2 regions of the Microbacterium sp. CGR1 genome follow, and region 1 is predicted to be linked to the other one. Evidence: riboswitches for the same ligand, from Rfam matches in the RefSeq annotation. Region 1 holds a riboswitch; the other holds the start of a gene.
What was found. A riboswitch is a leader RNA that binds a small molecule or an ion and turns the genes downstream of it on or off. The one in region 1 is predicted to bind thiamine pyrophosphate.
Positions count from the first base shown of each region.

Region 2: linked by a shared signal. The riboswitch ahead of thiM (hydroxyethylthiazole kinase) and the one ahead of AKG07_RS11015 (ECF transporter S component) in region 1 are both predicted to bind thiamine pyrophosphate.

Region 1 is NZ_CP012299.1:2,280,823-2,295,710, reverse strand. It holds gene hemB (porphobilinogen synthase) at 1-786, shown strand, start outside; gene hemL (glutamate-1-semialdehyde 2,1-aminomutase) at 898-2,226, shown strand; gene AKG07_RS11045 (hypothetical protein) at 2,595-3,044, shown strand; partial or broken gene AKG07_RS18240 (hypothetical protein) at 3,041-3,154, shown strand; gene AKG07_RS17945 (ATP-binding cassette domain-containing protein) at 3,114-4,946, opposite strand; gene AKG07_RS11035 (enoyl-CoA hydratase/isomerase family protein) at 5,068-6,129, shown strand; gene AKG07_RS11030 (ABC transporter ATP-binding protein) at 6,330-8,057, shown strand; gene AKG07_RS11025 (ABC transporter ATP-binding protein) at 8,054-10,300, shown strand; gene AKG07_RS11020 (hypothetical protein) at 10,459-11,922, opposite strand; TPP riboswitch at 12,006-12,115, shown strand; gene AKG07_RS11015 (ECF transporter S component) at 12,109-12,765, shown strand; gene AKG07_RS11010 (ABC transporter ATP-binding protein) at 12,684-14,222, shown strand; gene AKG07_RS11005 (energy-coupling factor transporter transmembrane component T family protein) at 14,219-14,888, shown strand, end outside.
Region 2 is NZ_CP012299.1:1,353,831-1,368,718, forward strand. It holds gene argH (argininosuccinate lyase) at 1-543, opposite strand, end outside; gene argF (ornithine carbamoyltransferase) at 543-1,472, opposite strand; gene AKG07_RS06500 (acetylornithine transaminase) at 1,469-2,680, opposite strand; gene argB (acetylglutamate kinase) at 2,677-3,594, opposite strand; gene argJ (bifunctional glutamate N-acetyltransferase/amino-acid acetyltransferase ArgJ) at 3,591-4,748, opposite strand; gene argC (N-acetyl-gamma-glutamyl-phosphate reductase) at 4,745-5,797, opposite strand; gene thiD (bifunctional hydroxymethylpyrimidine kinase/phosphomethylpyrimidine kinase) at 6,042-8,192, opposite strand; gene thiM (hydroxyethylthiazole kinase) at 8,189-9,037, opposite strand; TPP riboswitch at 9,028-9,121, opposite strand; gene AKG07_RS06530 (NAD-dependent epimerase/dehydratase family protein) at 9,143-10,105, opposite strand; gene AKG07_RS06535 (DUF402 domain-containing protein) at 10,168-10,884, opposite strand; gene pheT (phenylalanine--tRNA ligase subunit beta) at 11,017-13,521, opposite strand; gene pheS (phenylalanine--tRNA ligase subunit alpha) at 13,521-14,561, opposite strand; gene AKG07_RS06550 (amino acid ABC transporter permease) at 14,610-14,888, opposite strand, start outside.

The DNA of each region.
Region 1 (14,888 bases):
GCGACCGAGGCGGCCGAGGCGGGTGTGGGCGGTGTGATGCTGTTCGGCGTGCCCGCCGTGCGCGACGCTCAGGGCTCGGGTGCCGACGACCCCCAGGGCATCCTCAACGTCGCGACCGAGGCGCTGGCCGCCGAGGTGGGCGATGCACTCGTGGTGCAGACGGATCTCTGCCTCGACGAGTTCACCGATCACGGTCACTGCGGCGTTCTCGCAGCTGACGGGTCGGTCGACAACGATGCGACCCTCGAGCGGTACGCCTCCATGGCGCTCTCGCAGGCCCGCGCCGGCTCGCAGCTGCTCGGTCTGTCGGGGATGATGGACGGCCAGGTCGCGGTCATCCGCGAGGCGCTCGACTCGGACGGCTACACCGACGTGCTGCTGCTCGCGTATGCCGCCAAGTACGCGAGCGCGTTCTACGGCCCGTTCCGTGAAGCCGTCGATTCGCAGCTCACGGGCGACCGTCGTACCTATCAGCTCGACCCGGGCAATCGTCGCGAGGGTGTGCGAGAGGCCGTCGTCGACGAGGAGGAAGGCGCCGACATCGTCATGGTGAAGCCGGCGATGGCGTTCCTCGATGTGCTGCGGGAGGTGCGCGACACCGTCCACATTCCTGTGTGGGCATATCAGGTCTCCGGTGAGTACGCGATGATCGAGGCGGCCGCTGCGAACGGCTGGATCGATCGTCGTGCATCGGTCCTCGAGTCGCTGCTCTCGATCCGCCGTGCGGGTGCTGACGTCGTCCTGACCTACTGGGCGACCGAGGCCGCCCGCTGGCTGCGCGGCTGAGTCGCGCACACCTTCGCTGAGAGCCCCGTCGATCTGAGGCCCGCCCTCAGGTCGGCGTATTAGCCTGGATGGGATGCCGGGAGAGGTCCGCGCATCGTTGAGGAGTGTGCTGTGACCGACCGCAATGACGACCTGTTCTCCGCTGCCCGCACGGTGATCCCCGGAGGGGTGAACTCGCCGGTGCGCGCGTACGGCTCGGTCGGCGGCACGCCGCGCTTCCTCGCCTCGGCGAGCGGCGCGACGGTGACGGATGCCGCAGGCAACCGCTACGTCGACCTCGTGGCATCCTGGGGGCCGGCGCTGCTCGGCCACGCGCAGCCGGATGTGGTCGCCGCCGTGCAGGAAGCGGCCACCCGAGGCCTCTCGTTCGGCGCTCCCACGGAGGGCGAAGTCGAGCTCGCTCAGCTGATCGCCGACCGCGTGCGGTTCGGGGAGGTTCGGCCGGTGGAGCGGGTGCGGCTCGTGTCGACCGGAACCGAAGCGACCATGACGGCGATCCGCCTCGCCCGCGGCGCCACCGGACGCGACCTGCTGGTGAAGTTCGCCGGGCACTATCACGGGCACTCCGACGGTCTGCTCGCCGCGGCGGGCTCCGGTGTCGCGACGCTCGCGCTTCCGGGTTCCGCGGGTGTGCCTGCGCCCATCGCGGCTCAGACGCTGGTGATCGACTACAACGATCCCGACGCTCTCGCAGCTGTGTTCGCCGAGCACGGCCCGCGCATCGCAGCGGTGATCGTCGAGGCCGCAGCGGCGAACATGGGCGTCGTTCCGCCGCTGCCGGGGTTCAACCGCCTGCTCGCCGAGACCGCTCACGCCCATGGCGCCCTGCTGATCCTCGACGAGGTGCTGACGGGCTTCCGCGTGCACCCGGCGGGCTTCTGGGGGCTCCAGGCGGCCGCCGGTGAGGACTATCTGCCCGACATCATCACCTTCGGCAAGGTCGTCGGCGGAGGGATGCCGCTGGCTGCGCTCGGAGGCCGTGCGGAGATCATGGACCTTCTCGCTCCTCTGGGACCCGTCTACCAGGCGGGCACGCTGTCGGGTAACCCGCTGTCTGTCGCCGCGGGTCTCGCGACGCTGCGCCTCGCCACGCCGGAGATGTACGCGACCGTCGACGCGGCCGCAGCGCGAGTCTCCCGCGCCCTGGATGAGGCGCTCACGGAGGCCGGTGCGACCCACGCCGTCGCCCATGCCGGCAACCTCTTCAGCGCCTCCTTCCGCGGATCTGCACCTCGCGACTACACCGAGGCTCAGGCGCAGGAGTCGTTCCGGTACGCCCCGTTCTTCCATGCGATGCGCGAGCAGGGCGTGGCGCTCCCTCCGAGCGTGTTCGAGGCGTGGTTCCTCACCGCCGCTCACGGTGAGGAAGAGCTGCAGCGCATCGAGGCAGCTCTGCCCGTGGCTGCGCGCGCCGCAGCTGATGCCGCTGCGACTGCCTGAGCGGAGCTGACCCCCAGCCGCCGTGACGGCTCCCTCGCGGAAGGCCTCTTGGACGCGCGGGTGGCCTCGCTCGAGGAATGCCGCATCCGTGAAGGCATACTCGATGCTGCCCTGAGCGATGCGACCGGCTGTTCGTCCTCCAGCCGGACTGCCGTCGCTTCTCGACCCAGGAGTCGAGAAGCTCTGCACGCTGCTCGAGGCCGGGGTCGGTGGCGAATCTCATGTTCCGAATCTAGTAGATTTGTTCGAAAGTCGAGCGGAACACCGGAATGGAAAAGGGGTGGAATCGTGGGAACCGACAACGGATCGTTGCCTTCCTGTGAACAAGACACAGACATCTGGAAGGGTGCCGCTGGCAGACTGGACGCATGGTGACGTTGCTGCTGGACCAGACGCAACTCGAGATCGTGCTCTCGCCGATCGAGCGTGCGGCGAGCTTCCACCGGGACAACGTGCGGCTCGTGCGCGACACCATCACCAAGGTCCAGCTCATCGATGATGCGTGGACCTGGTTGCGTGGCGTGCCGAACCCGGGGACGCACATCCCCGGAGTGCTCGCCGCAGGCACGTGGAAGGCCGCAGGCAGCGTCGACTTCGTCCTCATCCGCAAACGTCGTCCCAGCGTGGTCATCGATCTCTCCGGGGATGCGCAGTACCGGCGTCTGATCCTCACGACGAGGCACGGCCTCGCCCTGACCCAAGCGCTCCGACTCGATGTGTCGGATGAGCCGGCCGACGTCGAGGAGATCGTGGCGACCTCGCCCACGCCGGTCTCGAAGGGCAGCCGCCGCCCAGTGATCCGCCCGCGTCCCGCCTGACCGTCACGGAACGGGAAACGCCCTCCGCAGCCTTATGGCGCGGAGGGCGTTCGCAATGGGGGAGCGACCTCAGGAGCGGTCGTGCTCACCTTCGTGGTGCTCACCTTCGTGGTGCTCACCTTCGTGGTGCTCGTGGTGCTCGCCCTCGTGGTGCTCACCTTCGTGGTGCTCACCTTCGTGGTGCTCGTGGTGATCGCCGTCGTGGTGCTCACCTTCGTGGTGCTCACCTTCGGCATCCGACGCTGCCTGCGCGTCGGCTGATGCGTCGGCGTCTCCGAGCGGATAGTCCTTCGGCTCGTCCTCGTAGTACGCGCGCGCTGCTGCAGCGAGCATCGAGGTGACGGCCGCGGATCGGGGGTCATCGTCAGACGGTGCGGCGACGTCATCAGACGACTCCGACGCGTCTTCGGAGTCGTGCGCCTCGCCGAAGAACTCGACGCCGGAGTGCTCCTCCGCGCCGCTCTCGGCCGCCGAGGGGACATCGGGATCGGTGGGAGCATCGACAGGGGTCGTGCCGAAGAGGATGTCGTCGAAGGAGGGCTGAGGGTGATCCTCGGCCGGGGTCTCGTGCTTGGTCGATTCCCCCGTCGAGTCGTCGTCGCCGGAGACCTCGTCACCACCCGCATGCGCGGCATCGGAGGCGACATCAGCCGCATCCTCGGCGTCGTTCGCATCCGAGGCGTCCGCTGCGTAGCCGAGCTCCGCCGCGGCGTACTCGATGTCGCGAGCCGCATCCGCTGCATCCGCGGCGGCGTCAGCCTCGACGTCGGCCGCATCGGCCTCCGCGCGTTCGGCGTCGGAATCGGACGAGTCGGAATCGGACGAGTCGGCTTCGGACGAGTCGGCTTCGGACGCGTCGGCGTCGGACGCAGCAGAATCGGGGGCACTCGGACCGGACACGTCCTGAGCGTCGGGCGTCGCAGGGACCGCCGCGAGCGGCGCTGTCGCATCCGCGACCGGCGTCTCCGACTCGATGACCGGTGCAGCCGTGATGGCCTGCGGGGCGAGTCTCCCGCCGCGCACGAGCTCGATGAAGACGTCTTCGAGCGTCGGGCCGCGCTGCACCAGGGTCGCCAGAGCGATGCCGGCCGATGCGGCGATGGCGCCGACGGCGCCGGCATTGCTGCCGCGGACCGTGAGACCCGAGCGGAGCACCTCGACCTCGAGGCCGGCGGCCGAGAGCGCCGCCTTCAAGGCCGCGCGATCTTCGGCGTCGACGACCACGGATCCGGCGGACGGGTCGGCCAGCTTCTCGATGCCGCTCGAGAGGACCAGCTGGCCCTTCGAGAGCACGAGCACGTGGTCTGCGACCTGCTCGATCTCGCTCAGCACGTGTGAGGAGACGAGAACCGTGCGGCCCTCATCGGCGAGGCGGCGCAGGAGGAGGCGAATCCACCGGATGCCCTCGGGGTCGAGCCCGTTCGCCGGCTCGTCGAAGACGAGCGCGCCAGGGTCGCCCAGCAGCGCGTGCGCGACGCTCAGCCGCTGCCGCATCCCGAGCGAGAAGCTGCCGATGCGTCCTTCCGCTTCGTGCTCGAGCCCGACCAGAGAGAGGACCTCGTCGACACGCGAGAGCGGGATGCCGTTGGCCTTGGCCGCGATGGTCAGCTGGCGGGCCGCCGAACGCCGCGGGCGGTAGGCGGTCTCCTCGAGGACAGAGCCGATGGTGCGCAGCGGGTGACGCAGTTCAGGATGTGCGACTCCGCCGATCGTGGCGGTGCCGCTCGTGGCGCGCACCTGACCGAGGAGGATGCGCAGCGTGGTGGTCTTTCCGGCACCGTTCGGGCCGAGGAAAGCGGTCACGACGCCGGGCTCGACCCGCGCGGAGAAGTCGGACACCGCCGTCACGTCGTTGAACCGCTTCGTGACGTGCGTGAACTCGAGCACCTGTCCGTCGGGCATCTGCGACCTCTCGTTGCAGTGGGCAGTTCTGTCTATCCTGCCGGAAAAGCCGCCGGATCGTGCATTTACCGTACAGACACGGCCGGATGCAAGGCTCAATCCACCGGGTAGCCTGGCAATCGTGACCGAATCCAGCGCCGCTTCCCGGGTCCTCGTCCGTACCGAGGGAGCCCTCGGCAGGCTGACCCTGAACCGACCGGAAGCGATCAACGCGCTCGACTTCGGCATGGTGCAGGAGATCACGCGCACGCTGGAGCGGTGGCGGTACGACACCGATGTGCAGATCGTGCTGATCGACGGCGAAGGCGACCGAGGCATGTGCGCCGGCGGCGATGTGCGGGGACTGCACGCGCAGATCGTGGAGGGCCGATCCGATGAGACGGCGGAGTTCTTCCGCGCGGAGTACGCGCTGAACGCGATGATCGCCGAGTACTCGAAGCCCGTGGTCACCGTCGCCGACGGCATCACGATGGGCGGAGGCGTCGGACTGTCGGGCCACGCGGCCATCCGTATCGTGACCGAGCGATCGAAGCTCGCGATGCCGGAGACGCGGATCGGCTTCACGCCCGACGTGGGCGGCACGTGGCTGCTGTCACGCGCTCCTGGGCGGTTCGGCGAATACTTCGGGCTCACGGGGGCGTCGATGAACGGAGCGGACGCCGTACTGCTCGGCTTCGCCGACCATTTCGTGCCCTCCGATCGCCTCGACGCGCTGCGCGAGGCGCTCGCGTATCGTGCCGATCCGACAGGACCGGCCGAGATCGTGCTGCTGTTCGACGAGACTCCCGATCCGTCGACGCTTCCGGCCTCTCGGGGATGGATCGACCACGCGTTCTCCGCCGGCACGGTCGCGGAGATCGTGTCGCGGCTGCGCGCGGACGAGGCCCCGGATGCCGCGGCGACCGCGGATCTGCTCGAGAGCCTGGCGCCCACCGGGCTGGCCGTCACGCTCGACGCCGTGCGGGAAGCACGTGCGCTGCCGAACCTGCGTGCCGCCCTGGAGGGTGAGTACCGCCGCGTCATGTGGTTCGTCCTGCGGCATCCCGACCTCGTGGAGGGGATCCGGGCGCAGCTGATCGACAAGGACCGCAATCCGAAGTGGAACCCGGCGACGATCTCCGAACTGCCTGCAGACCCCGGCGCCGACGCTCGACACTTCACGCCCGAAGACCCCCTCTTCTAGAGCAATTCGATATATCCGCGGTTGTTCGCCGCGGTGCATAAACCGCTGGCCGCGCCCGAAATGGTTCGCTGTGAGCGAAGGTCCGCCCACAGGGGGATACGAATGTCCGGAGTTCGTGCCACCCTTGCATGTGCGCGATCGTCGGCCTGCGTCCGCCCGTCGGGAGATCCGCCGATTCATCCTTCCTAGAAAGTCCGCCTGTGCTGGGAAAAATCCTCCTCCGTTATCTCGCCCGCTATAAGTGGCTGCTCGTCGCCGTGCTGGTGTTCCAATTCGCCAGCGCTCTGGCCACCCTCTACCTCCCGCGCCTGAACGAAGACATCATCAACAAGGGCGTGGCCCAGTCCGACACCGCCTACATCTGGCGCACCGGGCTCTTCATGCTCGCCGTCTCGCTCGGCCAGATCATCGCGTCGGTCATCGCGACCTACTTCGCGGCTCGCGCGTCGATGGGTGCGGGGCGCGACATCCGTGCCGACGTCTTCGCCAAGGTCAGCGGATTCTCCGAGCGAGAGGTGTCGGAGTTCGGCGCCGGCTCGCTCATCACGCGCAACACGAACGACGTGCAGCAGGTGCAGATGCTCGCGATGATGGGCGCGACGATGCTCGTCACCGCGCCGCTGCTCGCGATCGGCGGCATCATCTTCGCCGTGCAGACGAACATCGGCCTGAGCTGGCTCATCGCCGTGTCCGTCCCGCTGCTGCTGATCGTCGCCGGTCTCGTCGTCAGCCGCATGGTTCCGCTGTTCCGCAGCTATCAGGGAAAGCTCGACACCGTGAACCGCGTGCTGCGCGAGCAGCTCACCGGCGTGCGCGTGGTCCGTGCCTTCGTCCGAGAGGGCATCGAAGAAGAGCGCTTCCGCGGTGCCAACACCGACATCATGGTCGTCGGCCGCAAGGTCGGCTCGCTGTTCGTCCTGCTGTTCCCGCTGTTCATGCTCATCCTCAACGTCACGATCGTGGCGGTCGTGTGGTTCGGCGGCATCGAGGTCAACAGCGGCACGGTGCAGGTCGGCACGATCTTCGCCTTCATGCAGTACATCGGCCAGATCATGGGCGGCGTCATCATGGCCAGCTTCATGGCGATCATGATCCCGCGCGCGGCAGTGTCGGCCGAGCGCATCGGCGAGGTCCTCGAGACGCAGTCGAGCATGGTGCGGCCGGCCGACGGCGTGACCGACTTCCCGACACCCGGTTCGGTCGCCTTCGACGGCGTCGAGTTCACCTACCCGGGCGCCGACTCTCCCGTTCTCAAGGGCATCAGCTTCGCGGCCGAGCCCGGCGAGACGGTGGCGATCGTCGGATCGACCGGTGCCGGCAAGACGACCCTCGTGTCGTTGATCCCACGACTCTTCGACGTCTCCGGCGGAGCCGTCTTCGTCGGCGGCGCCGATGTGCGCGATGCCGACGTCGAGTCGCTGTGGGCGACCATCGGCCTCGTTCCGCAGCGTCCGTTCCTCTTCACCGGAACGGTGGCCTCGAACCTCCGGTACGGCCGCGAGGACGCGACCGATGAAGAGCTCTGGCATGCGCTGGAGATCGCTCAGGGACGCGACTTCGTCGAGGAGATGCCCCAGGGGCTCGACTCGAGGATCACTCAGGGCGGCACCAACGTCTCGGGCGGTCAGCGTCAGCGCCTGGCGATCGCCCGCGCGATCGTCCGTCAACCGCAGATCCTGGTCTTCGACGACTCGTTCTCCGCGCTCGACCTCACCACCGACGCCCGACTGAGGCAGGCGCTGTGGCGTGAACTGCCGCACGTGACCAAGATCGTGGTCGCGCAGCGCGTCTCATCCATCACCGATGCGGACCGCATCGTCGTCCTCGAAGGGGGCACCATGGTCGGCGTCGGCACGCACGAGGAGCTTCTCGAGACCAGCACGACCTACCGAGAGATCGTCGAATCGCAGCTGGGGGTGGACGCATGAGCGAGCAGGACGCTCCCCGGACCCGCCGCGGTCGCGCGGCCAAGGCGGCGGACACGACCACTGCGGTCGAGCCGGAGCTGACAGACGAAGAGAAGTACGAGGCCGAGCTCGCCGAGAAGGCGCGCCAGGACGGCGGCGGCTGGGACAGCGTCGCTCCCGGAAAGGCCGACAACTTCGGCAAGAGCTTCAGCCGGATGATCGGGCTGCTCAAGCCGTCGGCCGTCTGGTTCATCCTGGTGTCGATCGCCGGCGCCGTCGGCGTCGTGCTCACGGTCGCGGCGCCGAAGGTCCTGGGTGAGGCCACGAACCTCATCTACAAGGGCTTCATCTCCGTGCAGCTCGCGCAGGCGAACGGGGACTTCCCCGGGTTCCCCGCCGGCACTCCGCAGGACGATGTCGTCGCGGCACTCCGCCAGGGAGGACAGGACGACTTCGCCAACCAGGTCGAGGCCCTCGGCGCCTTCCGTGTCGGTGACGGTGTCGACTTCGACGCGCTGCGGTGGATCATCATCGCCGTGCTGGCGATCTATGTCACCGCCGCCTTCCTCAGCTGGATCCAGGGTTACGTCATCAACGTCATCATGGTCCGCACCATGTGGCGTCTGCGCGAGCAGGTCGAGGCGAAGATCAACCGTCTGCCGCTGTCGTACTTCGACAAGGTGCAGCGCGGTGATCTGATCTCGCGCGTGACCAACGACATCGACAACATCACCCAGACCATGCAGCAGTCGCTGTCCGGCGCGATCACGGCCGTACTCACGGTCGTGGGCGTGCTGGTCCTGATGTTCTCGATCTCCTGGCAGCTCGCTCTCGTCGCGCTCGTGGCGCTCCCGCTCATGGGTGTGATCTTCGGCGTCATCGGTCCTCGCTCGCAGAAGGCGTTCGGCACCCAGTGGCGCAAGGTCGGGCGTCTGAACGCTCGCGTCGAAGAGGCCTTCTCCGGTCACGCGCTGGTCAAGGTCTTCGGTCGCGAGCAGGACGCGCTGGAGAAATTCCAGGGCGAGAACGAGGAGCTGTTCCAGGCCAGCTTCAAGGCGCAGTTCCTCTCCGGCATCATCATGCCGGCGATGACCTTCGTCGGCAGCCTCACCTACGTGGGCATCGCGGTGCTCGGCGGTCTCATGGTCGCCAACGGGCAGTTGCGTCTCGGAGACGTGCAGGCCTTCATCCAGTACTCGCAGCAGTTCACGCAGCCGCTGTCCGAGCTCGGTGGAATGGCGGCCGTCGTGCAGTCCGGTACGGCATCGGCCGAGCGGGTGTTCGAGCTCCTCGACACCGAAGAGCAGGAAGCGGACGACGCGGATGCTCCGAAGCTCGCCGACGGCAAGGGCGTCGTGGAGTTCGAGAACGTCGCGTTCTCGTACACTCCCGACCGTCCGCTGATCACCGACCTCTCGTTCCGGGTCGAGCCCGGTCAGACGGTCGCGATCGTCGGCCCGACGGGAGCGGGCAAGACCACTCTCGTCAACCTCATCATGCGGTTCTACGAACTGAACGGCGGGCGCATCCTGCTCGACGGTCAGGACATCTCCGAGGTCACGCGTGACCAGCTGCGCTCTCGCACCGGCATGGTCCTGCAGGACCCGTGGCTGTTCGCGGGGAGCATCCGCGAGAACATCCGGTACGGACGCTCGACCGCGACCGACGACGAGGTTCTCGAAGCGGCGAAGGCGACCTATGTGGATCGCTTCGTGCATGCCCTCCCCGAGGGCTACGACACCGTGCTCGACGAAGACGCGTCGAACGTCTCGGCGGGCGAGCGTCAGCTGATCACGATCGCGCGAGCGTTCGTGGCCCAGCCGTCGATCCTGATCCTCGATGAGGCCACGTCGGCGGTCGACACCCGCACCGAGCTGCTGCTGCAGCACGCGATGGCGGCGCTTCGACAGGGACGCACGTCGTTCGTGATCGCGCACCGCCTGTCGACCATCCGCGATGCCGACCTCATCCTCGTGATGGAGCACGGAGACATCGTCGAGAAGGGCACGCACGACGAGCTCATCGCCGCGCAGGGCGCCTACTGGCGCCTCTACCAGTCGCAGTTCGAACAGGCGGCGACCGACATCGACGCAGAGGACGCGCTCACCGGGTCGACTCCGGTCGTCATGAGCGGCGACGCCGAAGACGCGGCTGCGTCGGCACAGGTCGGCGTCTCGGTGGGGGCGCAGACTCCCGCCGCCGAGGTAGCGGCCGCGCAGGCAGTCGTCGAACGGCCGGATGCCGGAGGCGCCTCACGCTCCTGAAGCGCCAGAGCGCCTGAAGCGCCAGAAGCGCCAGGGCGCCTGAAGCGCCAGAGCGCCTGAAGCGACAGAGCCCCTGAAGTGACAGAACGCCTCGCCTCCCGAATCCCGGGAGGCGAGGCGTTCTGCGTCCGTCGGGCTTTCGCTGGAGGGACGACGCGTCAGCGCTGGTCGGCCGTGATGCCGAGGAGTTCGAGGGGGTGGGTCAGCCGCCACCACGGGCTCGGGGCATCGACATCGTCGGCGAGCGACAGCGACGTCGTCACCGTGTTCAACGGCCCGACGCTCGTCATCGTGCCGACCTCGTCGCCCGCTTCGCGGTTGTCGCCGAGTGAGAAGTCCGTCGAGGCCTCGGCGACGGCGCCGTTCCACAGGACCACATCGGCATCCGCATCCGTGACGACATCGGTGCTCGCGCCCCACGCCGTGGTGACGGTGCCGACGACCGTGCCCTCGGCGACGGCGGGAGTCTGCTGCTCCAGCGCCGTCTCGACCTGCGTGAACAGCGAACGGGTCTCCGTGAGGCGCTGCGCGTCGTCGGCCTGACCGAGAACCGACGCGTACAGATGCACAGTCGTGTCGTCGACGGTGACGACCTTCGCGGTCAACAGGTTCCAGCTGTCGCCGAGCGTGCCGGTCTTGACGCCGATGACGCCGGGGTCCGCCAGCATCCCGTTCGTGTTCACCACCGTGCCCGCACCCGGAAGATCGACCGACGGAGTTCCGACGATGCCGGCGAAGACGGGGTTCTGCATCGCGATCTCGGCCAACGCGACGAGCGACTCGGGTGTGGCCCGGTTGCGGTCGTCGAAGCCCGACGGAGTGATGATCGTGATGTCGTCGAGACCACGGTCGCGCAGCCACACAGCTGCTGCGGCGGTGAACGACGACGGGGAATCCCAGATCTCCGCGGAGAGCCGGTCGATGTAGTTGTTGGCCGATCCGAGCAGCGTTCCCTGGAGGAGCTGGAACTCGGTGAGAGTTCCCCCCACGGGCACGTCGAGCGCGGACTGGTCGGAGCGGCGGTAGTCCCAGTAGGCCAGGTTGTCGGCCCGCGTGAACGAGAACTCGGGGCCCTGCTCGCCCACGGCGAGGGGCATCCGCTCGAGCACCATCAAGCTCGAGACGACCTTGGTGACGCTTGCGATCGCCGCAGCGTCGAGCGACGACGACGTCGTGCCGATGCCGCCGATCCCCACGGCAGCGCTTCCCTTGGCAGGGAAGGTGATCGCGGCGGCGGGCGCCGCGACGGGGGCGAGTTCGACGGCCTGAACCGTCGGCGCGACCTCGTGCAACGGCCACAGCATGGCCGATCCGGCGTAGGTGCCGAGCAAGCCGACGAGGACGCCGAGCGGCACCAGCACGCCGGGCCGGGCGATCGCCGGGCGCAGGTGCGCTCCGGTCAGCAGTGCACCGCCGCTCTCCACGGCCGGCGCGTCATCGAGCGCGTCGGTCGCCGGGTGCTGGGCCACGTCGACCGGGTCGACCCACGTCAGGGGAGTGCCGCCGCTGTCTTCCTCCGCCCACTGCGCGGGGGGAGTCGCCTCAGGAGTGAAGATCGCAGAGACGTCGTCATCCGCAGGAACGGCGGAGGCGGTGGCCTCGGCGGAATCGGGAGCGGTCACCTCCTCACGGTACCGAACTCGTGCGGGGATCCGTGTCGCTGCAGCGGGAGAGGACGCGGGGTGTCGCCTCTGGGTAAGATCGTGGGTACAACCACGGGAGTCCGGCGAGCCGGGCTGAGAGGGAGCGAATCGCGCTTCGACCGTCGAACCTGATCTGGGTCATGCCAGCGCAGGGAGGAGTCACAGATGAGTACATCCACGTCCGGATCCACCACGGGATCGGCATCGGCCACGCAGTCGTCGACGGGCCTCGGTCGCCCGCAGCTCTGGCGCTGGCGGGTCGTCGACATCGTCGTGGCGAGTGTCATCGCCGTCGCATGCGCGATGATCTTCCTGCTCTGGAACGTCGGCTACGAGGTGCCGAGCAGCATCCTGACGCCGCTGCTCCCCGGTGTGCAGGGCCTGCTCGCCGGCCCCTGGCTGATCGCCGGAGTGCTCGGCGGCCTGATCATCCGCAAGCCCGGTGCCGCTCTGTACACCGAGCTGGTCGCCGCGATCATCTCAGCACTCGTCGGCAACGCGTGGGGCCCGCTCACGATCGTCTCGGGCCTCGTACAGGGTCTCGGCGCAGAGCTGGTGTTCCTGATCTTCCTGTACGGCGTCTGGCGGCTGCCTGTCGCGATGCTGGCTGGTGCCGGTGCGGGTCTCGCCTGCGGCATCAACGACCGCATCCTCTGGTACGCCGGCGCCGACACGCTCTTCACGAGCGTCTACATCGTCTCGACGACCATCTCGGGCGCGGTCATCGCCGGACTCGGGGCATGGTTGATCGCCCGAGGCCTCGCCGCCACGGGCGCCCTCAGCCGGTTCGCCGCCGGCCGCGAGGTCACCGCACGGGTGTGAGCTCGCTCACGACGCCCGCCACCCTCGAAGCCCGTGGCTGGGGGTGGCGGTACGCGACGCGACGGCGCTGGGCGGTGCGCGACGTCGACCTGCGCATCGAGCCGGGGGAGCGGGTGCTGCTGCTCGGCGCCTCCGGCTCGGGCAAGTCGACGCTGCTCCAGGGGTTCGGTGGGGTGCTCGGCGGTGCGGATGAGGGCGAGACGCACGGTGCGCTGCTCGTCGACGGCGTGCCGCCCACCGACGCCCGGGGTCGGGTCGGGATGGTCCTGCAGGATCCCGATACGCAGACGATCCTCGCGAGGGTCGGCGACGACGTCGCCTTCGGCTGCGAGAACCTCGGCGTACCCCGAGACGAGATCTGGCAGCGGGTGCGCGCGGCGCTGGACGCCGTAGAGCTCGACGTCGACCTCGATCGATCCACGGCCGCGCTGTCGGGCGGTCAGAAGCAGCGTCTCGCCCTCGCCGGCGTGCTCGCGATGCGACCGGGTGCCATCCTGCTCGACGAACCGACGGCGAACCTCGACCCCGAGGGGGTGCGGGACGTACGGGATGCCGTGGCCGCCGCCCTCGATGCAACGAGTGCGACCCTCGTGGTCATCGAGCATCGCATCGACATCTGGCTGCCGCTCGTGACCCGGGTGATCGTGCTCGGCGCCGAGCCGGATGGAACGGTCGTGCTCGCCGACGGCAGCCCGGACGCGGTCCTCGGCGCTCGGGGCGCGGAGCTCGCGGCATCCGGTGTCTGGGTTCCCGGGCACCCGCCCGCCGTCCCGCCCGCACCGGCGCAGCGGCCGGGAGCGACGCTGCTGGAGGCCCGTGGTCTCACTGTGTCTCGCAGGCGCGGGCTCGCCGTCGCCGGTCCGTTCGACGTCGATGTGCGTGCCGGAGAGGTGCTCGGGGTCACCGGTGCGAACGGCGCAGGCAAATCGACGCTCGGGCTCACGCTCGCGGGATTGATCCCGGTCGAAGAGGGTCGGGTCGCCGCTCTGCCGCCCCTCGCCGCCGGAGAGAAGCCGGATCCCATCCACTGGTCGTCGCGCGCGCTGCTCACGCGCATCGCGTCGGTCATGCAGACGCCCGAGCACCAGCTGCTCGCCAAGACCGTGCGCGACGAGCTGTCGGTCGGGCCGCGGGCGCTGAAGCTGCCGGACGCCGAGATCGCCTCCCGAGTCGACGACCTGCTCGAAAGACTGCGGCTCACCTCGCTCGCCGCAGCCAATCCCTACACCCTGTCGGGCGGAGAGAAGCGGCGGCTCACGGTCGCCGCCGCCCTCGCCACGCGGCCCCGGATGCTGGTGCTCGACGAGCCCACCTTCGGGCAGGATGCGACGACCTGGGCCGAACTCGTCGGCCTGATCGCACGTCTGCGCGACGAGGGCACGGCGATCGTGGCGATCAGTCATGACGAGGCCGTGCTCGAGGCTCTGCACGCTCGGCGCATCGAGGTGGGACGATGATCGATCCGCTGACCGCCCGCGTCGAACGGTCCGGTCCGATCGCCCCGCGCTCGGCCCTCGCGAAACTCATCGCGGCGCTCCTCATCGCCCTGCCCCTCGTGCTGACGATCGACGTGGTGTCGGCATCCGTCGCCCTGCTGCTCGAGATCCCTCTGCTCGTGCTCGCTGGCCTGCGCGCGAAGGAGTTCTGGACCCGCACCGCGGTGCTGTGGATCGCGGCGCCGCTCAGTGCGGTCACGATCGCTCTCTACGGCGCGACCAGCGGCACCGTGCATGTCGAGTGGCTCGTCATGCGCATCAGCGACGGGTCGCTCGCGCTCGCTGCGGCGACCGCCGTGCGCGTGCTCGCGATCGGACTCCCCGCGGTGGTGCTCTTCATCACGGTCGACCCCACCGACCTCGCCGACGACCTCGCGCAGCGGGTGAGGCTTCCGGCGCGATTCGTCGTCGGCGCGCTCGCGGGGATGCGGATGCTGGGCCTGCTCGTCGACGACTGGCGGGCGCTGTCTCTCGCGCGGCGTGCGCGCGGGGTGGCCGACGAGGGGCGGGTCCGTCGTGCGCTCGGCATGGCGTTCGCGCTGTTCGTGCTGGCGATCCGTCGTGGATCGTCGCTGGCGACGGCCATGGAGGCTCGCGGCTTCGGCGGTGCGGCACCGCGTTCGTGGG
Region 2 (14,888 bases), 930 kb from region 1:
CTGGAGGTGGTGCGCGAGGAGCACCGGCTGCGCGTGCTGCAGATGCGTGCGGCCGGGGAGGATCGCGTCGGGGTGGGCCTCGGCCTGCGCGACGAGCGCGTCGATGACACGGAGGATGTCGCGCGCGATCACTCGAACGTGATCGATCAGGTACATGCGCACGAGAGTGGCGATCTGATCGTTGCGGCTGCGTCCGGCGCGCAGGCGTCCGCCCAGTTCGGGACCGAGCTCGGCGATCAGCGCCTGCTCGAGCGCACCGTGCACGTCCTCATCGGAGGGGACGGGCTGCAGCGTGCCGTCGGCGACCTTGCGCGCCACGGCATCGAGCCCCTCATGCATCCTGGCCGCCTCAGCAGGTTCGAGGTAGCCGGCAGCCGCGAGCGCCGTCGCGTGCGCATGCGAGCCCGCGATGTCGTACGGAGCGAGGATCCAGTCGAAATGCGTCGATCTGCTGAGCTCGACGAGCTCGGGCGACGGCCCGCTCGCGAAGCGGGCGCCCCACAGTGCGCCTTCGTTCGTGCCTTCGTTCTTCGAGTCGACCATCACGCGACCTTCTTGCCGAGCAGCCAGACGAGCAGGGCCTTCTGCGCGTGGAGACGGTTCTCGGCCTCATCCCAGACGACGCTCTGCGGGCCGTCGATGACCTCGGAGTCCACCTCGTAGCCGCGGTCGGCGGGAAGGCAGTGGATGAAGATGGCCTCGGAATCGGCGATCTCCATCGTCTCGGGGGTCACCTTGTAGCCGCCGAGATCGCGGATGCGCGCGAGCTTCTCCTCCTCCTTGCCCATCGACACCCAGGTGTCGGTGACCACGACGTCGGCGCCGGCCGCAGCCTCGACCGCATCCGTGAACAGCGTGATCGAGCCGCCGGTCTCCGCAGCCCGGCGGTCCGCCGCCTCGACGACGTCGGCGCGCGGGGCGTACTCCGCAGGTGACGCGATGCGCACATGCATGCCGGCAGTGACACCGGCCAGTGCGTAGGAGTGCGCCATGTTGCTCTGCCCGTCGCCGAAGAACGTCAGGGTCAGCCCCTTCAGCTCGCCCTTGTGCTCTCGGATCGTGAGCAGGTCGGCGAGCAGCTGGCACGGGTGGAAGTCGTCCGAGAGGGCGTTGACGACTGGCACCGTGGTGCCGGCGGCCATCTCCTCGAGCCCCGCCTGCGCATAGGTGCGCCAGACGATCGCCGCGACCTGGCGCTCGAGAACCCGCGCGGTGTCGGACGGCGTCTCCTTGCCGCCGAGCTGGCTGCTCGCGGTCGAGATGATCAGCGGCGTGCCGCCGAGGTCGGCGATGCCCACCGCGAAGGAGACGCGCGTGCGGGTGGACGACTTGTCGAAGATCACCGCGACCGTCTGGGGACCGGCGAGAGCCTTGTTCGCCCAGCGGTCCTTCTTCAGCTCGATGGCGAGATCGAGGATCTCCGCCTGCTCGGCGGGGGTCAGATCGTCGTCACGCAGCAGGTGGCGGGTCATGCGAGGGCCTTTCCGGATTCGGCGAGGGATGTCTGTACGTCAGCGAGCGAATCGGCGAAGAGCTTGCGGAACTCGGCGAGTTCAGCGTCTCCGATCGTGAGAGCCGGGGCGATGCGCACCGTCTCGGGGTTGGCTGCGTTCACGATGAGGCCGCGCTCCTGAGCGGCGGCGACCACGTCGTTCGCGACGGGGGCGCCGAGTGCCACTCCGATGAGGAGCCCTCGGCCACGCACTCCGGTGACGAGGGGCGAGTCGATGTCCGCGATGATCTGTCGGATCTCCTCGCCTCGACGCGCAGCGTTCTCGACGAGTCCGGCGTTCTCGATCTCGGTGAGCACGGCGTCGGCGACGGCGGTGGCCAGCGGGTTGCCGCCGAACGTCGATCCGTGCGAACCCGGCGTGAAGAGCGAGCTCGCCGCACCGTAGGTGACGAGAGCGCCGATCGGGAAGCCTCCGCCGATGCCCTTCGCGAGCGTGATCGCGTCAGGAGTGATGCCCTCGTGGCTGAAGCCGAACCAGGCCCCCGTGCGTCCGGCACCCGTCTGGATCTCGTCGACGATCAGCAGCGCCCCGTGCTTCAGCGTGAGCGAACGGGCGGCCTGCAGATAGCCGTCCGGAAGCTCGACCACGCCGGCCTCGCCCTGGATCGGCTCCACGATGACGGCGGCGACCCGGTCGTCGATCGCGGCTTCCAGAGCCTCGACGGTCGCCGGGATGTGCTCCACTCCCCCGGGCATCGGCTCGAACGGCGCGCGCATCGCGGCCTTGGCCGTCAGCGCGAGTGACCCCATGGTGCGCCCGTGGAATCCGTTCTCGAGTGCGAGGATGCGTGGCTTGTCCGTTCCCCCGTGGAGGCGGGCGAGCTTGAACGCCGCTTCGTTCGCCTCGGCGCCGGAGTTCGAGAAGAACACGCGGCCGTCGATCCCGGCGCCCGCGAGGCGCTTCAGCCGTGCGGCGAGCGCGAGCTGCCAGGGCGTCGCGAAGTAGTTCGACACGTGCGCGAGAGTCGCGGCCTGTCTCGACACGGCCTCGACGAACACCGGGTGCGCGTGACCGAGCGAGGTCACCGCGATGCCGGCGAGGAAGTCGAGGTGGCGCTTGCCCTCGGAGTCCCAGAGGTAGGACCCCTCGCCTCGTGTGAGCATCGCCAGGCGCGGGCCCGCGTTGAGGACCAGATCGCTCGCTGCGTCATCCTGCCAGTTGCTCATGCGTTCATCCCTGCGCTTCCCAAGACCACTTCAGTTCCGATTCCCTTGCTGGTGAAGAGTTCGACGAGCACCGAGTGCGGCACGCGTCCGTCGATGATCGCGGCGGCATCCACGCCGCCTTCGATCGCATCCAGGCAGGCCTTCATCTTCGGGATCATGCCGGATTCGAGTGTCGGCAGCATCTCGATGAGAGCCTCCGAGGTGAGGTGCGACACGAGCGAGTCGCGGTTGGGCCAGTCGGCATAGAGTCCCGGCACGTCGGTGAGGATGACGAGCTTGCGAGCGTTGAGCGCCACGGCGAGGGCTGCCGCCGCGGCATCCGCGTTCACGTTGAGCGACTGGCCGGGGTGATCGAGGTCGGGCGCGATGCTCGAGACGACGGGCACGCGTCCCGCCGCGAGGTGATCGAGCACGGGCGTCGGGTCGACCTCCACGACGTCGCCGACGCGTCCGAGGTCGATCTCCTCGCCGTCGATCACGACACCGCGACGACGACCGCCGAAGAGGCCGGCGTCCTCCCCGCTCAGCCCGGTGGCGATCGGACCGTGCGAGTTGATCTTCGAGACGAGCTGCGGGTTCACCTGGCCGGTGAGGACCATGCGCACGACGCTGATCGCCTCGGTGTTGGTGACCCGGTAGCCGCCCTTGAACTCGCTCGGGATCTCGAGTCGCTGGAGCATGTCGGAGATCTGCGGTCCGCCGCCGTGCACGACGACCGGCAGCACGCCGACGTAGCGCAGGTACGCGATGTCCTGTGCGAACGCCTCCTGCAGCTCGTCGGAGACCATCGCATTGCCGCCGTACTTGACGACGACGATCTGGTCGCGGAACTTCTTCAGCCACGGGAGCGACTCGATGAGTGTCGCGGCCTTCACGGCGGCGACGTCCGGGGTGGTGTCCTGAATGTCGGTCATGAGGCGTAGGCGCTGTTCTCGTGCACGTAATCGTGGGTGAGGTCGTTCGTGAGGATCGTCGCGGTGGCATCGCCGACCTTGAGATCGATCACGAGATGCGTGGCACGCGGAGTGAGGTCGACCTCCTCGCGCGGACGGTCGGGGCCACCCTCGCTGCACACCCGGACGCCGTTCATCCAGACGTCGACGTCGTACGGGTCGAACTGGGCGTTCGTGGTGCCGATCGCTGCGAGCACCCGTCCCCAGTTGGGGTCGTTGCCGAAGATGGCGGCCTTGAAGAGATTGTTGCGCGCGACGGAGCGGCCGACCTCGACCGCCTCCGCCTCGGTCGCGGCGTGCTGCACCTCGATGGTGATGTCGTGGCTGGCCCCCTCGGCGTCGCCCTGCAGCTTGACCGCGAGCTGCTGGCACAGCTCTGCCAGCGCGGCGGAGAAGTCCTTGAGGTCGGGCACCACCTCGGAAGCGCCGTTCGCGAGCAGTGTGACCTGATCGTTGGTCGACATGCATCCGTCCGAATCGAGGCGGTCGAACGTCGTGCCGGTGGCGAATCGCAGCGCGGCATCCGCCTCGAGAGGCTCGAGCACGGCATCCGTCGTGATGACGACGAGCATCGTGGCGAGCCCGGGAGCGAGCATGCCCGCTCCCTTGGCCATGCCGCCGATGGTCCAGCCGTCTCGGCTGACCACGGCGGTCTTCGACACGCTGTCGGTGGTCATGATGGCCTCGGCCGCGACATCGCCGCCGTCTGTCGACAGCTCGGCGATCGCCTGTTCGGTGCCCGAGAGGACCTTCGCGCGGAAGATTTCGTCTCCGACTCCGATGAGGCCGGTCGAGCACACGAGCACGTCGCCGGCGCCGACGCCGAGCAGCTCGGCCGCCTTCTCTGCGGTCTGGTGCGTCGTTTGGAAGCCGAAGCTGCCGGTGAAGCAGTTCGCGCCTCCGGAGTTCAGCACGACGGCCTCGACCACGCGATCGGCGACGGCCTGCTGCGACCAGATGATGGGGTTCGCCTTGGCGCGGTTGCTGGTGAACACGGCCGCACCGACCTTGCGCGGGCCGCGATTGACCACGACGGCGACATCGGGCTTTCCGTTCGATTTGAGACCTGCGGCGACTCCGGCCGCTTCGAATCCTGCGGGGGCGGTGACGCTCACGGCGCGACTCCGTTCACTGAGAGGGCGCGGGACTCGGGCAGCCCCAGCGCGAGGTTCATGGATTGGACGGCAGCGCCGGCGGTGCCCTTGACGAGGTTGTCGACCGCGGTGACCACCGTCATGCGGTTCGCCGCGCGATCGATCGCGAGACCGATCAGGGCGGTGTTCGCACCGAGGACATCGGCCGTGCGCGGGAACTGACCGGCGGGCAGCAACTGCACGAAGGTCTCGTCGCCGTAGGCGTCCTCCCAGGCGGCGCGGATCTCCGCATCGCTGACATCGCCGACGATCGGCGCGGTCGAGGTGGCGAGGATGCCCCGCGACATCGGAACCAGCACAGGCGTGAACGAGATGCGGATGCCGTCGGCTGGGGAACCGGATGCCGCGGCGAGCGCCTGGCGGATCTCCGGGATGTGCCGGTGCGTGCCCCCGACCGCGTAGGGATTGGCGGTGCCGAGGATCTCGCCGGCGAGCAGGTTGGTCTTGAGGCTCTTCCCCGCTCCGGACGGGCCGACGGCGAGCACCGAGACGATGTCCCCCGCGTCGATCACCCCTGCGGCGACCCCGGGGGCCAGGCTCAGGCTCACGGTCGAGGCGTTGCAGCCGGGAGCGGCGATGCGCTTCGCCTCGCGCAGCGTCTCGCGCTGCTTGACACCGCCGACGAGCAGCTCGGGAACGCCGTAGGCCCACGGTTCGTGGAAGTCGCCGCCGTAGAACGCGTCCCAGGAATCCTGCGACGTCAGTCGGTGGTCCGCTCCCGCGTCGATCACGAGCGGGGTGTCGCCGAGCGCGTCGGTGTACTGCCCGGACTGCCCGTGCGGCAGAGCGAGGAACACGATGTCGTGCCCGGCGAGCGTCTCGGGCGTGGTGTCCTGCAGGGTGAGGTGTGCGAGCGACCGCAGGTGCGGCTGATGCTGCACGAGCGGTTGACCGGCGTTCGAGTGCGCCGTCACCGTGCGGATCTCGATGTCGGGATGAGACGCGAGGAGGCGCAGGATCTCGCCGCCCGCGTAGCCGGATGCGCCGGAGACGGCGACGGAGTACGTCATTCTTCTACCTTAACGGTCGGACCCCTCGGCGAACGCGGGGTGCAGTGTCGGGAACCGGGGCGGCGACACCGGCACTCGACCGCCGTGCGTACGCAGGCAGAAGCGCAGGGTCGCCTAGAGTCGGCGGCCGCTGCGGCGTCGGCGCACGGCGATGACGCTCGGAACGAGCGTCAGAGGAGCGGTGGCGGCCGAAGGCATGCCGCGACGATAGCGCGCTCGTCGCGGCATGCGCAAATCGGGTCCGTCATCCGCCGGACGCGCGGAGTGCCGGCGCCGCGAAGAAGGCGAGTTCGTGCGCGCTGGAGACCTCGAAGGCGCGGAGCATCCGTCGCCGCCCCGCGGCATCCGACTCCGTCGCCGCATGCATCACATGGTCGATCGCCTGCTCCGTCGCCTTCTCGAACGCGGGATCGGCATACGTCGCGAGCCACGACGCGTAGGGATGCTGCGGGTCTCGGGCGTACGCGTCGAACTCCCCCGCGTGCAGGCGGGTTCCGAGATCGGTGTACAGCCAGAAGCATGGCAGCACGGCCGCGATGAGCTCGGCGTAGTCGCCGCCGAAGGCCACGGAGCGCAGGTGGTCGAGGTACGCGACGGTCGCAGGCGCCGGATCGACGGCGAAGGTCGCCGCTTCCACTCCCGCGCCCGGCGCCAGCCACGATGCATGGAGCTCGAGCTCTCCGGTGATCGCCCCCTGCGCTGACTGAGCCCAGAACGCCTGCTCGTGCGGTGTGGGCGCGATCCGCGCGGCCGCTGCGAGCACTCGGGCGTACTCCGGGAGATACAGCGCATCCTGCCGGAGGTAGAAGAGGAACCGTTCGCGGTCGAGAGTCCCGTCGGCCAGAGCGCGGATGAAGGACAGCTCGTCGATGTCGGCCCGCACGTGCGCGATCCGGTCCCACCACCGATCGCGGAGGTCGGCACGCTCGGGTGCGGCCTCGAGTCCCCCTCGTCGCCAGAGGCCGCCGAAGTGGTTCACCGGTCCGTGACCGCTCCCGATGTCGAGCGCATCGCTCTGCCTCAGGGATTCCCGCAGCCAGGTCCTCGCCGATTTCACCGCGTCGACAGGGGACTCCCCTCCGGCGAGGCGGGTGGCGAGGGCCGACGACAGGGAGCATCCGGTGCCGTGCGTGTTGTGTGTCATGATGCGCGACCCGGGATAGCCGTGTCTGACGCCTCCGGCGACATCGATCAACGCGTCCGGAACGTCGTCGCCGTCGAGGTGCCCTCCCTTGACGAGCACCGCCCCGCCGATGCGGGCGGAGAGCTCGGCCCCGGCCTCGAGCGCGTCGTCCCACCCCGTGATCGGACGATCGGAGAGCGCGGCGAGCTCGGCGAGGTTGGGCGTCACGACATGAGCGCGCTCGAGGAGCCCGCGGAGTGCGCGCTCGGCATCCTCATCGAGCAGGCGATCACCGCTGGTCGCGACCATGACCGGGTCGAGCACGACGATCGGCGGACGGACGGCGTCGAGCCAGGCGGCGACGGTGGCGATCACCTCCGTGTTCGCCAGCATCCCGATCTTCACCGCGTCGATGACGATGTCGTCCGAGATGGCATCGAGCTGCTGCCGGAGGAACTCGGCAGGAGGCACGTGCACCGCTCGGACTCCCCTGGTGTTCTGCGCCGTGAGCGCCGTGACAGCCGCCATGCCATAGCCCCCGTTCGCGGCGATCGACTTGAGATCGGCCTGGATCCCCGCCCCGCCCGACGGGTCGCTCCCCGCGATGCTGAGCACGCGAGGTGTGCCCGAAGCCCTCCATCGGCTGAGGAATGCCCGGGCCGTCCTCGTCGGATCGACGGCGGCGCAGATGGCGGAGACGACGGCGAGCCCCGCCGCACCCGCATCCCGAAGGCGCTCGATGTCGTCGATTCCCACGCCGCCGATGGCGACGCATGGCAGTGCGGTCCTCGCGGCGAGCGCACCGAAGCCGTCGATTCCCAGGGCCGGCGGGTGATCCGGCTTGGTGGCGGTGGGACGGATCACGCCGACGCCGAGATAGTCGACCGTTCCCGCCGGCAGCGCGGCCACGGCGTCGAGATGCTCCGACGTGTTCGCCGTCAACCCGATGATCGCCTCGGGTCCCAGCCGCTCGCGTGCCCGCAGCACCGATACGTCGCCCTGGCCGAGGTGCACGCCGTCGACCCGCGCTCCCCTGGCGCGAGCGATCAGCGCCGCCTCGACGCGGTCGTTCACCACGAGCAGTGCACGGCCGTCGATCACCCGAGAGAGCTCGATCAACTGATCGGCGGTCTCGGCATCCGTCGCGCCCTTGTCGCGCAGCTGGACGATGCGCACGCCCCCTCCGACGGCGAGTCGCACCGTCTCCGCGACGCCCCGCGCGCCGCAGAGGGTGGGATCCGTGACGAGGTAGAGGGAGAGGTCCGCGATCACAGCGCGTGCTCCTGCACACGCGCGGCGACGGCGAGGTCCTCCGGCTGCACGGCGGCGAGCGCGTCGAGCAGTGCGACGGCGAAGCTGCCGGGGCCCGGGGCCCGCGCCGCGGCGCGCTCGGCGGCGATCGTGTACACGAGGCTCGCCGCCGAGACGGCGGTGAGCGGATCCGCAGCGGTCGAGCGCGCCGCACCGAGGAACGCCGCCATGACGGCGCCCAGCGCGCATCCGCCGCCGGTGACACGGGTGAGCAGTTCATGACCGTTCGCGATGCGGAGCAATCGTGCTCCATCCGTCACCAGGTCGACCGGTCCCGACACCGCGACCACCGCGCCGTGCCGCGAAGCGAGTGCGAGTGCCGCTTCGGCCGCGGCATCGGTCGTGTCCGTCGCATCGACGCCGCGCCCCCCAGCGCTGAGCGCCGCGAGGGCCAGGATCTCCGAGGCGTTCCCCCTGATCGCCGTAGGGCGTGCGTCGGCCAGCTCGTGCGCGAGTGCCGTGCGCACCGGCAGCGCGCCGATCGCGACGGGATCCAGCACCCACGGAGTACCTGCGGCGAGGGCTCCTGCGGCGGCTTCACGGCTCGCCGCACGCTGCTCCGGAGTCGGCGTACCGAGGTTGATCAGCACCCCGGAGGCCACCCCGGCGAACATCCCCGCCTCACCGACGATGTCGACCATCGCCGGCGCCGCGCCGAGGGCGAGCAGCACGTTCGCGGTGAAGCCCGTGACGACGCTGTTGGTGATGCAATGGGTCAAGGGTGGGCTGTCGCGCAGCCCTGTCAGGAGCTCAGCCGCCGAGGTGGCCAAGGTCGATTCGGAATCAGGACGCAGACGATCGCTCAACGCGACATCCCTTCGCTAGTACGAACTAGATCAGGTTCGACGGGTCTGTTCTCAGCCGCGGATGCGGCACCCCGTGTCACTGATCGCAGTCTAGCGAGGCCCCGATCAGTCGATCAGCTGCAACAGCGCGATTTCGTCGGCGCGAGTGAGCCCTGCCCGCCGGTCCCGATCGACGCCGCGCGCCTGCTCGTCATCGACCACGGCGGCGATCGTCTCGTCGAGCGGACGAAGCCGACCTCCTGCCGCGCGGTAGCGGGCGTTCGACCTGGTCATGAATCCGGTCATCTCGCTCGGCAGCCACAGCGGCAGCGACCGCTCCCCCGCCCAATACGCCACACCGTGCTCGACGAGCCAGGCGTCAGATGCCGCGACCGTGTCTCCCCGGTGCCCCGCACGTCTGCGCACGGCGTCGAGGACCTCGCTCAGCCGATGCCGATCGCCGATCGTGTTGATCACACCGGTGGCCCTCGTGGTGGCGACGAACTCTGACAGGTCGTCGACGTCGATCACCTGCACGTCTCGCTCCTCGACACGCGGAAGCAGCACGGGGCCGTCCTCGGCACGCAGAAAAGCGGTAGCCCAGTACCCGAAACGATCACTCGGGTCGTCCGCCCCGACGATCAATCCCGGGCGCACGATCAGGGTGCGGTCGCCGAGTGCACGCACGGCGTCCTCGGCGGCCACCTTCTGCCGGCCGTACTCGTCGTCTCCCCTCTCAGCCGGCGGATGCAGCGTCGCCGACTCGTCTGCACCGACCGTCTCCTCGTCGGAGTATGCCGACATCGACGAGACGTACGTCCAGCGGCCCGCTCGTTCACCGAGTGCCGCGACCGCAGCGGAGACGTGGGCCGCGTTCGACGAGACGTCGATCACGTGATCCCACTCCCGACCGGACACCGCATCGTAGGCGTCCCTGGCGTCACGATCGGCCAGCACCAGGCTCGCGCCCTCCGGAGACGGTCGTCCTCCGCGCGCCAGGCACATCACCGTCGCCCCGCTCAGGAGCAGCCGTCTGGCGATGCGGCCGGACAGCCAGCCGGTGCCGCCGAGGATCAGAACATCCGTCATGACCCCATGCCACCATCTTCGCCGCGCGAGGGGAAGGGTCTTCCGCTCAGGGCGGATGCCGGTCAGCTCGTGCGAAGATCCGACAGGCCGGACAGTTCCGGGACCGTCCACGAGGGATCCGGGCGCCAGTCGCGCCATTCGGCGTCGAACGGCCAGTCACCGTGATGGAAGGACTCGATCGCCGCGTCCGCGTGTCGTTCGATCTGCGCGGCCTGCTCAGAGGTGAGACGTCCCTGCTCGACGGCCGCGATCACCTCGTCCTCGTCCTTGAGGTGCACCTGACCGTCCGCCTGGATCTCCACGTCGAGGATGTGATCCGATGAATACGTGTCGCGGTCGGTGCGCAGATGCGCGTTCTCGAGATTCACGTACCACCCGGCGAACTCCCACTCGGGACCGCTCACATCGCTCCAGAACAGCCACACCGACCACGCCGCACCGGCCGGAGCGATGCGGAGGATGCCGTTGCCCCACCACTCCTCCACGATCCGGGTACGCGGATCGAGCCACCGACGCTCGAGCGGAACGGTCCGGATGCGCTCGCCCGCCGGAGTGCCCTGCCCCTCCTGGAGCGTGCCCGGAGAGAGCCATGCCACCAGACCGCGTTCATCGTCGCGGACCACCCGCATGGGCGTGATGGTCGACGCATCGCCGGGCTGCCAGCCGGGCTTGCGGTAGTGCCAGGAGATCTGGTCGCCGGGTTCGAGGAACGGCGCTTCACCCATCGGTCGGACACCATCGGGAACCGCCGCGGGAGTGCTGTGGGGCAGGATGCTCATCCCGACACGGTACCTCGCAGGTCCACCGCGCTCAGGTCGGCTCGGCGGCGTCGGCAGCATCCCGAGAGCACACGCGCACGCGGACCGCACCATTCGAGTGCGGTCCGCGTGCGGGTCGGTTCAGGCGGAGCTTCAGTCGCGCAGGGTCGCGTCGAAGCGCTCAGCTGCGACAGCGACACCCGCGAGCTTCGCCTCTGTCGCCTCGGCTGCGGTGAGCGTGCGGTCGTCCGCACGGAAGCGCAGCGCGAAGGTGAGACTCTTCTGACCATCCGTGACGCCGTCCCCCCGGTAGTCGTCGACGAGACGGACCGACTCGAGAAGCGCACCGGCACCCTCGGTGAGCGCAGCGCGCACGTCGCCCGCCGGCACATCAGCGCCGACCACCAGCGACACGTCCTGTGTCGCAGCGGGGAACGTCGACAGCGAGGCGGCGACCGCACGGTTCCCGCCGAGCGCGATGACCTCGTCGAGGTCGAGCTCGAGCACGGTGGCACGACCGGGAAGGTCTGCTCCGGCGGCGACCTCGGGGTGGAGTTCGCCGACGTAGCCGATCTCGACGTCGCCGACGGAGAGCACGCCGGTGCGTCCGGGGTGCAGCGCCGCGCGCTGCCCCTGCACCACATCGAGGTCGACTCCGGCTGCAGCCGCGATGACTCTGGCGGCGTCGAGCGCCTCGGAGAGCCCGTAGGGCTCCGCGGCGCGTCCCGGCTGCTTGGTCACGACGTTGCCCGTGAACAGCGCCGCGACATGACGGTGCTGCGGTGGGATCGACGCGTTCAGTTCGGCGAGCGTGTCGTCCGACGGACGCTCGCCGAGCGGCGGCACCTCGTCCGTGCCGTACTCGACACCCGGCTCGGGCAGGAACACGACTCCGGTCTCGAACAGCGCGAGGTCCGTGAGGCCGCGCGAGATGTTGCGGTGCGCGGTCTGCAGAAGCCCGGGGATCAGCGATCGACGCAGGAACGGAGCGGAGCCGTCGAGCGGGTTCGCGAGCCGGATGCTGGGCAGATGCTCTCCCGACGCCGAGCCGTGCAGGTCGTTCTCCGCCTCCGTCGTGAAGGGGAACGAGGGCGTCTCGACGAGACCGGCAGCCGCCAGCGCGTCGGCGACGCGGCGACGACCCTGCTGGTGTGAGGTGAGACCGCGGCCGGACGGCGGCGTCGGCAGCACGGACGGGATGCGGTCGAGACCGTGGATGCGAGCGACCTCTTCGGCGAGAGACCACTTGTCGGTGAGGTCGGGACGCCAGGTCGGCGGGATCACGGTCCACCCGGCATCCGACCCGGAGACCTCTGCGCCGATGGTCGTGAGCGCGCCGGCGATCTCGTCGTCGGAGTAGTCGACGCCGATGAGCCCCTGCACGAATCCGCGCGGGAGGTCGATGTCTGCGACGAAGACCTCGGCGAACAGAGCGCCGCCCTCGTCGGTGAGCGTGCCGCCGGCGAACTCGACCATCAGGTCGGCTGCACGGCGGGCTGCCACGAACGGCACGAGCGGGTCGACACCGCGCTCGAACCGCTTGGATGCCTCGCTGGGCAGCTTGTGACGGCGTGCGGTGCGGGCGATCGTCACAGGGTCGAAGGTCGCGGCCTCGATCAGCACGTTGTGCGTCGTGTCGCTCATCTCGGTCGTGCCGCCGCCCATGACGCCGGCGAGACCGATGGGACCCGACTCGTCGGTGATGAGGAGGTCCTCGGCGTGGAGCTTCCGCTCCTGGCCGTCGAGGGTCGTCATCGTCTCACCGGCCGTCGCACGACGCACGGTGATGCCGCCGGAGAGCCTGTCGAGGTCGTATCCGTGCAGCGGCTGCCCCAATTCGAGCATCACGTAGTTGGTGATGTCGATCAGGATGCCGAGCGAGCGCATGCCGGCGAGCGACAGCCGCGCGATCATCCACGGCGGAGTGGGGCGCGACGGGTCGACGTCGCGGACGACGCGGGTGACGAACTCTCTCGCGCCGACGCGGCCGCGTACGGGGGCTGCATCGTCGACGATCGCCGTGTGACCGGCGCCCGGCTGGAGCTCGGTGAAGTCGCGCTCGGCCGGGTCGCGGAACGGTGCTCCGGTCGCGTGGGAGTACTCGCGGGCGACACCGCGCAGCGAGAACGCGTACCCGCGGTCGGGCGTGACGTTGATCTCGACCGCGACATCGTCGAGTCCGAGCAGGCTGATGGCGTCTGTGCCGACGGGTGCATCGATACCGAGGTCCGCGAGGACGAGGATGCCGTTGTGTTCGTCGCCGAGCCCCAGCTCACGCGCAGAGGCGATCATGCCGTCGGACACGTGCCCGTAGGTCTTGCGGGCGGCGATCGGGAACGGCCCCGGCAGCACTGCACCGGGAAGCGTCACGACGACCTTGTCACCCGCGACGAAGTTGTGCGCGCCGCAGACGATTCCACGGATTCCGCCGTTCGCCTCACCGACATCGACCTGGCACCAGTTGATCGTCTTGCCGTTGGACTGCGGCTCCGCCTCGAGCGAGACGACCTGTCCGACGACGACGGGACCCGAGATCTCGAAGCGGTGGACGTCCTCCTCCTCGAATCCGACTGTCACGAGCGCTGCGAGGACATCCTCCGGTGTCGTATCCGCTGCCAGATCGACGTACTCACGCAGCCACGAAAGCGGGACGCGCATCACACCACCATCCCGTACTGCTCGCTGAAACGGACATCGCCCTCTGCCATGTCCCGCATGTCCTGCACATCGCTGCGGAACATGAGTCCTCGCTCGACGCCCATTCCGAACGCGAAGCCGCTGTAGACGTCGGGATCGATCCCCGCCGCGCGGAGCACGTTCGGGTTGATCATCCCGCAGCCGCCCCACTCGATCCAACGGGCGCCGCCCTTGAAGGTGGGGTGCCAGAGGTCGAGCTCGGCCGACGGCTCGGTGAAGGGGAAGAAGTTCGTGCGGAAGCGCGTCTTGGCCTCGGGGCCGAAGAGCTGACGCGCGACGTGGTCGAGCGTTCCCTTGAGATGCGCCATCGAGATGCCCTTGTCGACGACGAGTCCTTCGAACTGGGTGAAGACGGGGAGGTGCGTCGCGTCGAACTCGTCGGTGCGGTACACGCGGCCGGGGCAGAGCACGTAGATCGGCACCTCGCGGTCGAGCATCGAGCGCACCTGCACGGGGCTCGTGTGCGTGCGCATGACGAGGTGGCGCGACGGCGGGTCGACGTAGAAGGTGTCCTGTTCCTGACGGGCGGGGTGGTCGACGTCGAAGTTCAGAGCGTCGAAGTTGAACCACTCGTGCTCGAGCTCGGGTCCTTCCGCGATCTCCCAGCCCATGCCCACGAAGATGTCCGAGATCTGCTCGCTCAGCAGGGTCAGCGGATGCCGGGCGCCGACGCGTGTGCGCGAGGGGATCGCCGTGATGTCCAGCCGCTCGGCCTCGAGGCGCTCAGCGACCTCCGCGGCGGCGAGCTCCTCCTCCTTGGCGGCGAGGGCCTTGGTGACCTGACCGCGGCCCTGGCCGACGAGCTTGCCGAAAGCGGCCTTGTTCTCGGGGGCGACCTGTCGCATCGAGGCGTTCAGGACGGCGAGCGGCGATCCGTCGGCGACGTGCGCGGCGCGAGCGGCTTTCAGTTCGGTCGTATCGGCGGCTGCGGCGATCGCTTCGAGCGCGGCCGCCACGGCGGCTTCGACCGCTTCCGGGGTGATTTCGGGAGACTCAGACACGAGACAGGAGTCTACCGGCGCGAGGCGGTCGCCCCGCGCCGGTGGACATCACTTCGGATCGGAGCTGTCCAGCCCGCCTACACCACCGGTGCCGCCGAAGCCGCTGCCCCCGCGCTGCAGGGTGATGAGCTCGGTGTCGGTGCCGTCGCCGTGCTGGCGGGGATCCTCTGCCGCGTGGATCGCCTTCACCTTCGGCGAGCGACGGGTCTGGATCTCGACCCACTTCGCGATGCCCGACAGGATGAGGCACATGACGATGTAGATGCCGCCGATGACGAAGGCCGACTGCAGGATCGGGCGACCCTGCTGCGACGTCAGCTGCTTCGC